Regions from separate parts of the Shewanella aestuarii genome, predicted to be linked through region 1. Evidence: predicted binding sites of a transcription regulator. Region 1 holds the regulator's gene; each other region holds the start of a gene.
The links. The regulator sigma-54, encoded in region 1, starts transcription at its own class of promoters, with help from an activator protein. The targets are predictions, from matches to a motif close to GTTGGCACGNNNNTNGNNT.

Region 1 (2,210 bases):
AGGTAGTGCATTCCGGCTGCAGGATGGTACTAAGTTCCATCGTTAATGCTTAGTCAATTTCTCTTTGTGTTTAATAACCTGACGATCGAGTTTATCGATCAGGGCGTCTATGGCTGCGTACATGTCACTGTTTTCTGACATGGCAAATACTTCAGCGCCGTTTAAACTCACTTTAGCTTCTGCTTTTTGTGATTGTTTTTCAACGTTCAGTACCACGTTGACATTATTGATCTGATCGAAATGTCGTTCAAGCTTTGTGAATTTTGTCGCGACATATTCTCGAAGTGACTCGGTAATTTCTACATGATGTCCTGATAAATTGATTTGCATATAGTTCCTCCAATCGCTTAGTAGGTTATAAACTCTTACGTTGGTTTGAGGGCGGGATCATCATCGCTTCACGATATTTCGCGATAGTACGACGCGCAACATTAATCCCTTGCTCGGCCAGCAGTTCGGCCATTTTACTATCGCTTAATGGCTTTTTCTGGTTTTCAGCCGCAACCAGCTTTTTAATAAATGCGCGGATTGCTGTTGAAGAGCATTCTCCGCCATCGTCAGTGCTAACGTGGCTAGAGAAAAAATATTTCAGTTCAAATAAACCCCGTGGGGTGTGCATGTATTTTTGGGTGGTAACCCGTGAAATGGTAGATTCATGCATTTCAACGGCTTCAGCAATATCATTTAACACCATAGGTTTCATGGCTTCTTCACCATATTCAAAGAAACCTTGTTGAAATTGCACAATGCAATTGGCGACTTTAAGTAAGGTGTCGTTGCGACTTTCTAAGCTTTTGATAAACCACTTGGCTTCTTGTAAATGGCCACGAATAAATTGGCTATCTGCTTGGTTTTTGGTACTGCGAGCCATTGAAGCATAGTGCTGATTAATACTAATTTTTGGCATGTTATCTGGGTTTAATTCAACTACCCAGCGGCCATTCTTTTTGGTCACTGATACATCTGGAATAACATAATCGTCATCAGGGGGGGAGATCATTGCCCCTGGACGCGGATTCAGTGATTGGATTAGCTCTATAGCTTCGCGTAAATCATCTTCTTTGAGCTTGGTTTTTCGCATTAAGGTGCGAAAATCTCGACCAGCGATCAAATCTAAATAGTCTTTGATCAACAGTTTTGCGTTTTCAATGTGCGGCGTGTCAGGGGCATATTGCATTAGTTGAATTAATAGACACTCACGCAAGTCTCGTGATGCCACGCCTATTGGGTCAAAATGCTGAATGCGCTTTAATACGGCTTCAACTTCGTCAAGCTCAATATTTTCATCGCCCATCGCCTCTAAAATATCTTCAGTGCTTTGGGTTAAGTAGCCTGTGTCATCAATGGCATCAATAATGGCTGTGGCAATGGCTAAGTCGGTTTCGGAAAATGGGGTTAGGTTTTTTTGCCATTCTAGATGTTCATATAAGCCTTCAGAGGTTTCACCTTGAAATGGCATATCATCACTTGGCAGGTTACCAGAACCTGAACCAGACATTGGCGATGCGGTATAGACTTCATCCCAAGAGGTGTCCATTGGGAGTTCATCTGGTAGTTGTTCTTTGGTTAGTGATTCTGCTGTATCGACGTTTGAGGTATCTCTTTCAACCGCAGATACCGAGACTTCATTGAAGTCGGTGTCAGATTGATCTTTTGACTTTTCAGTGTTTAATGGTGAAAACTCATCTTCCATTTCTAGTAGGGGATTTGAATCTAATGCCTGTTGAATTTCTTGCTGAAGCTCCAATGAAGATAACTGCAACAACCTAATCGCTTGTTGCAGCTGTGGGGTCATCGTTAGATGTTGACCCATTTTTAGTTGGAGTGAAGCTTTCATTACGACTAATCCCTAGATGAAATATGGTTTGCCACACAGATTATACAGTAATTCATTACTGAAATAGTTAATTAAAACTGAATGTTAGTTGTTATTTTATCCGTTAACATTGTGACTGTGAATCACTGATTGAATTTAATCATCGTTGATTTAAATTACACCTCAGATTAACTATAGCTTGAATTGTTCGCCTAAGTATACAGCCCGAACTTGCTGATTGTTTAGGATCTCTTCCGGTGTGCCTTCGGCAATCAAATTACCTTGGCTAACAATGTAAGCGCGTTCACATACATCAAGGGTTTCACGCACATTATGGTCGGTGATCAGTACCCCTAAACCACGATTTTTTAACTGTTGAATAATTTTCTTGATA
Region 2 (2,210 bases), 440 kb from region 1:
AGAGATTGAGCCGCTTTAGCATAGATATCAGGGCGATAAACTTTAGCTGCGGTTTCTTTGTACCATTCATCAGGCATATCTTCAGCGATCTGTCCCCAACGACGCATTTGAGTTAAATACCAGATAGCATCTGAATAATATGGATAAGTGGCGTTATAGCGGAAAAACACGTTAAAATCAGGCACTGCACGCTTATCGCCTTTTTCATACTCAAACGTTCCTGTCATGCTATTGGCAATCACTTCATAATCTGCACCCACATAGTTAGATTGCGACAAAATTTTCACCGCTTCAGGGCGGTTTGCATTATTGTTGTCATCTAACCATTTGGCTGCGCGAATCAACGCACGAGTCAAGCGAATGGTGGTATTAGGATACTTTTGGGCAAATTCCTCTGTAATACCGAAAACTTTTTCAGGATTATCTTTCCAAATTTCATAATCAGTCACCACAGGAACCCCAATACCTTTAAATACAGCTTGCTGATTCCAAGGCTCGCCCACGCAATAACCGTAAATGGTGCCAGCTTCTAAGGTTGAAGGCATTTGCGGTGGAGGCGTCACCGACAGTAACGCCTGAGCATTGATTTGACCTGAAGTATCGCCTTTATGTGGCGCGTAAAATCCGGGGTGAATACCGCCAGCAGCTAACCAATAGCGCAATTCATAGTTATGGGTTGATACTGGAAATACCATGCCCATATTAAATGGCTTACCTGCGGCAATGTATTCTTCTACAACCGGTTTTAACGCATCAGCTTTAATCGGATGCACAGGCTTACCATCGTCTTGCTTAGCAATATTGGGTTTCATCTTGGCCCAAACTTCATTGGATACGGTAATCGCGTTACCATTTAAATCCATTGAAAATGGCGTAATGATATTGGCTTGCGTGCCATAACCTATGGTTGCGGCAATAGGTTGGCCAGCTAACATATGTGCCCCGTCTAAACGGCCATCAATCACGCCATCTAACAACACTTTCCAGTTAGCTTGCGCTTCAATAGTGACGTATAGACCTTCTTCTTCAAAATAGCCTTTCTCATAGGCAACGGCTATTGGCGCCATATCGGTTAGTTTAATAAAACCAAATTTCAACTCCTCTTTTTCCGGAAAGCCAACCTCTGCATTTACGGCAGTTACCGTTAAACTTGCACTCACCCCCAAAGTGAATAACAGCGGCTTAACAAGCTGTTGAGCAAACTTTGTTTTCCAATTCATATTTAATCCCCTCATTATTTCAATTTTAAATTCTCAATAAAAAAGGCGCTTTACGGTATCCGATAAGGAATCCCCTAATAGCGCCTTTGCTAAATAAATCTGAATAATTTTTACAATCAAATCATTAATAGCGTTTAAGTCCTCAATTGCTTAAACAGCTTTTAATTTCGTATATACAAATATATATTCATCATTTATGCCAACTATTTAAGTTGTTAATTTTATTGACTTACACTCTTCATAATAAGGTTTTATCTCGCTTGTGAATATCAAAACAGCGCCAAAACAGTGCATAGTGACAACTGGCGCACTAAGATGAATCACACAGTTCTCATACGTCGCACTCAGCCTGACCACGCTGCAAAAAAAAAGCCAATGACATTTGCATTGGCTTTTTTAATTGGACTGAACATAAAGTTAGACTAACTCATGAATTTAGATGCTGTTAAAGACATAATATTAGCCCAGATAATAACGATAGTGTTGGTTAACCTAATACCGCCAACAATACCCCTGCTGCGACAGCGCTGCCTAATACGCCTGCAACATTTGGCCCCATAGCATGCATCAATAAGAAGTTTTGATGATTAGCTTCTAAGCCAACTTTATTCACCACACGAGCAGCCATTGGTACCGCTGATACACCCGCTGCACCAATTAATGGGTTAACTTTTCCACCAGATAATTTACACATTAACTTAGCCATTAATACCCCACCAGCAGTACCAATGGAGAAAGCAACTGCGCCAAGTAATAAAATTCCTAAGGTTTCGATGCGTAAAAACTCTTCAGCCGAAAGCTTTGAACCAACAGCAAGTCCTAAAAAGATAGTCACAATATTGATCAGTTCGTTTTGTGCTGTTTTTGATAATCGATCAACAACACCAGACTCACGCATCAAGTTACCTAAACAGAACATACCAACTAACGGTGTTGCTGCGGGTAAAAACAAAATGGTTAATCCAACGACCATTAATGGGAAAATGATCT
Region 3 (2,210 bases), 990 kb from region 1:
CAAATTATTACCGAGGCTGAAGATGGTGCACAGGCTATCAATTTGATGCAAAACAACATGTATGATTTAGTAATCACTGATTACAACATGCCCAGTGTAGATGGATTAGCACTTACTCAATATATCCGCAATGAAAGCCAACAATCACACATTCCTATTTTAATGGTGTCATCAGAAGCCAATGATGCTCACTTAACTAATGTATCAAGCGCTGGGGTTAATGCGCTTTGTGACAAACCATTTGAGCCTAACTTAGTCAAACGCATCCTGTTTAAATTGCTAGAAGAATAGATAGAGCGCACATTTAGCACTCTTTTTGTTTTTTATCAGACAAAAGACTTTTAAAGCCACAATGCTTATGGCATGTTAATAACGTTTTAAAAATACAATTCTATGGAAAGCAGAGAATATCAATATGAACAAAAGCGAATTAATTGCAAAAATTGCTGAAAATGCAGATCTAACTAAAGCTGAAGCTGGCCGCGCCTTAAAATCTTTTGAAGAAGCCGTGACTGAAGCAATGAAAAATGGCGACAAAATTTCTATCGTTGGTTTTGGTTCATTTGAAACCTCACAGCGCGCTGCACGTACAGGCCGCAACCCACAAACGGGTAAAGAAATTCAAATTGCAGCGGCAACTGTTCCTAAGTTTAAAGCAGGCAAAACACTGAAAGACAGTGTTAATTAATTTAGCCCTCAATCTAAAAACCTCCTTAATGGAGGTTTTTTAATGCCTCAATTTTGCACAACTCATGTGCAATGGCGCACCATTACAAAGCAACAAGTATGCAACATAATGATGCGGTGCAATATAAGCTATTGAAATAAAACGAAATTCAAAAGTGGCACAACCTTCGCTTTCAAATAAATCAGATAATCAAACATTTAGTACTCTGGACTTAAAAACAAAGCACTAAATGAACAATAAAACTTTGAGGGAAGAAGATGAAAAAATCACTATTAACAGCAGTTATCTTATCAAGCACAGTGTTTGTCAGCAGTTCAGCATTAGCTGAAGTGTCAGGTAATATTGGCGCTACATCTAACTACTTGTGGCGTGGTGTGACTCAAACTGATGATTCAGTCGCCGTTCAAGGTGGTATTGATTACGCTCATGAATCAGGATTTTATGCCGGTGGTTGGGCATCAAATGTTGATTTTGGTGACGCTGCTACCTACGAGTTTGATTTATACCTCGGTTATGGCGGTAGCATAGGTGAGGATGTCACTTATGACCTAAGCTATCTTTACTATGCCTATCCAGATGCAGATAGCAGTTACAACTTTGGTGAAGTCTCTTTTGCATTAGCATGGGAATGGTTAGATGTAGGGTATTCAAGAGTGGTTAATGCTCAATCTGATGTTTCAGGCGCAGACAGTGAAACAGATTGGGGTTATGCACAAGTCAACTTAACCTTCCCATTAACCGAGAAAGTAAGCCTTGGTCTTCACTATGGTTACTCACATGGTGATGTGGTTAAAGACCTGTTTGACGGCAGCGCATACTCTGATTACAACCTCAGCGTCAGCACTGAAACTGATTTTGGCACCATCTCATTTATGGTATCTGATACTGATCTTGAGGACGATGATGCCAAAGTGGTTCTTGGCTATTCATATGGCTTTGAAATGTAAACCTATCAACAATAGACGCTAATTCTATGAGCGCTAGCTCAATACTGACAATGCCACCATAGGGTGGCATTGTTGTTCTCATTTGTTCAACAATTCAAGGCAAGATTAGCAAGCGTGAAAATAGCTGCTAAGCTAAAATGTGAAGGTAAAAAAAACTGTTCAATACGAGCAATATATTTTGCTTTTCTGCAGAGAGTTTTTTCGTTAGAAAGTGCTTATTGATTTAGCACTTAGCTTTATATTAGTTATGAGGGTTTTGTTATGGCTAATCTTAGTGAAAGAGTTCCAGATGATACAGAAATTGAAGCAATGACTTCACCACGTAATCCAAAATCAGCTGAAAACTTACGCCATAAACGGGAAGTGAAACGCCGCTTGGAAGACTATTTAGAACAAGCGCAACTGCGCAAAGCCATAGGTGATGATGACTTTTTTTAACTAGATTAGCTAAATAAACCACCGTTTACACGGTGGTTTACATTTTTTCGCCCCAAAGTTATCACGACGACACCAGCCAACTTTCGTATTTCCTGCAGCCTCAACCTCAGCTTAATTAACATCAACACCATAGCTAC
Region 4 (2,210 bases), 600 kb from region 1:
CATCTAACGATGCTGTGCCTTGAATTGGCGTGCCGCTAGCACCGGTTTCGGTATATAAATTTTGACCGAGTGGATCTAACCCTGATGGATTAATAAAATCTGTCATGGTTAACTGGCCTATCACTTGGTTTTCAGCCGCATCAGCCGTTTTGACTGACACTTCGCCTTCGGCTGATACAGTAATACTAGTGGCATTATCAGGGATCGTAATTGGCGGTTGCAGAACATAACCTGAGCCCGGTGTGACGATTTGCCCCGTGTCATCTAAGCTAAACTGGCCATTACGAGTATAAGCAGGTGTCCCATCTGGCATTTGCACTTCAAAAAAGCCTGGGCCTTCGATCATTAAATCCAATGCATTGTCAGTAGTGAGCATGTTGCCTTGGGTAAACATCTTTTGGGTGGCAACCACTTTAGTACCTGCGCCAAGGTTTAAACCGTTTGGCAATTTAGAGTTATCGGCACTAATACCACCAGCTTGGTTAATTGTTTGATATAGCAAGTCTTCAAACACAGCGCGGCTTTTTTTGTATCCGACGGTACTGGCGTTAGCAACGTTGTTAGAAATAACCGCAATATCTGTTTGTTGGGCGTCTAAACCCGTTTTACTAATCCACAGAGCTGGATGCATAATAATTACTCCTAACTAATTCTTAATAATGATGATGACGAGCGATCAGCCTCTTCGGCATTTTTCATCATCTTGACTTGCATTTCGTACTGACGTTGAATATCGATCATGGCGACCATTTCATGCACAGGATTGACGTTACTCCCTTCAATCGCACCGCTTTCGACACGCACATCAGGATCTTTTGCCGCAGGCTGGCCTGACATTTGTCTGAATAAGCCATCTTCTCCACGCATCATTTGATCGTTACCCGGATTAACAAACTTTATTCGTGCCACTTCTTCGATCACTTCAGCGGTTGCACCTTGTGGGCGTACTGAAATAATGCCGTCTTCTGAAATATGCACCCCAGCGATAGGTAGTGGCAACACGATAGGCCCAGCATCGCCCATAACAGGCGTATTGCGGCTATTAACTAATAAACCTGTGCTGTCAAATTTCAAACTACCAGCTCGGGTATAAGCTTCTGAACCATCTTGGGCTTGTACCGCTATCCAGCCATCGCCTTTAATGGCAATATCCAAATCTCGACCAGTAGCTTTTAATGGCCCGTTGCTAAAATTAGTGCCCGGGCTTTCTATCATAGAAAACACACGAGTAGGTAAGCCTTCACCAAATGCTTGCATTGAGCGAGCTTGGGTCATATCAGACTTAAACCCATCGGTATTGGCATTGGCTAAGTTGTTTGCGCGTACTGCCAAAGCATTCATGCCTTGCTTAGCACCACTCATCGCAACATACATAAATTTGTCCATTTGCCGCTCCGTCAAAAAACCTTTAAACAACGATATTACTTAGACAAAGCAATTGGCATGCCAATAAAACGAATTACTTTTAAGTTATTGTTTTATTGATGGTAAGGGAAATAAAAGAAATAAGAGATAACTGGAGAGTGTCAAAAAATAACGAAATAAATACCGCAAAACTATACAAAGGCAAAGCGTTGCCGATAACGGCAACGCTTATAAGTGATGTATCAACGATTAACGGATCTGTAATACCGTTTGGTTAAGAGTATTGTTCACTTCAAGGGTACGCGAGTTTGCTTGGAAGTTACGCTGTGCTGAAATCAAATCCACTAATTCGGTGGTTAAATCAACATTTGACTGTTCTAATGCCGATGAACGAATGCTACCAAAAGTACCGCTATTAGCTTCACCCGCTAAAGCCGGACCAGAATCAAGGCTCTCTTTCCATGCAGTATTGCCTACCTGCGTTAAACCTTGTTCATTGGCAAATCGAACTAGGGCGACTCGTGATAAAGGCACGGTTGAACCATTACTGTAACTTGCCGTTACCAGACCATCAGCGCCAATGCCGACATTGGTCAATCGACCAACTGTGGTACCGTCTTGAGTTAACTCGGTCACTTCAAATGGTGAAGCATACTGAGTTGGATTATTGAAGTTAATGGTAATAGTTTGAGTACCATCAGTACCTGGATCTAATACTCCAGCGCCATTAACACCAAGCTCTTCTGTTGTTATTATCGCGGGATCAGTACCCGTATAAGCACCAACATCATTGAACTTAATTACTGCACCTTTCCATCCATCTGCATTTACAGCGCTTCTAGTAG

Region 2: the regulator sigma-54 is predicted to act here: its motif matches at 1,406-1,424, upstream of HBH39_RS04495 (CmpA/NrtA family ABC transporter substrate-binding protein).
Region 3: the regulator sigma-54 is predicted to act here: its motif matches at 842-860, upstream of HBH39_RS15550 (TorF family putative porin).
Region 4: the regulator sigma-54 is predicted to act here: its motif matches at 1,433-1,451, upstream of flgF (flagellar basal-body rod protein FlgF).

The regions. Positions count from the first base shown of each region.
Region 1 is NZ_CP050313.1:525,289-527,498, forward strand. Features, by position in the region: gene ptsN (PTS IIA-like nitrogen regulatory protein PtsN) at 1-40, opposite strand, end outside; gene hpf (ribosome hibernation promoting factor) at 43-330, opposite strand; gene HBH39_RS02485 (RNA polymerase factor sigma-54) at 356-1,837, opposite strand; gene lptB (LPS export ABC transporter ATP-binding protein) at 2,009-2,210, opposite strand, start outside.
Region 2 is NZ_CP050313.1:969,630-971,839, reverse strand. Features, by position in the region: gene HBH39_RS04495 (CmpA/NrtA family ABC transporter substrate-binding protein) at 1-1,220, opposite strand, end outside; gene HBH39_RS04490 (sodium ion-translocating decarboxylase subunit beta) at 1,708-2,210, opposite strand, start outside.
Region 3 is NZ_CP050313.1:3,565,030-3,567,239, forward strand. Features, by position in the region: gene HBH39_RS15540 (response regulator) at 1-291, shown strand, start outside; gene HBH39_RS15545 (HU family DNA-binding protein) at 416-688, shown strand; gene HBH39_RS15550 (TorF family putative porin) at 946-1,635, shown strand; gene HBH39_RS15555 (PA3496 family putative envelope integrity protein) at 1,897-2,073, shown strand.
Region 4 is NZ_CP050313.1:1,126,657-1,128,866, reverse strand. Features, by position in the region: gene flgG (flagellar basal-body rod protein FlgG) at 1-631, opposite strand, end outside; gene flgF (flagellar basal-body rod protein FlgF) at 643-1,386, opposite strand; gene flgE (flagellar hook protein FlgE) at 1,615-2,210, opposite strand, start outside.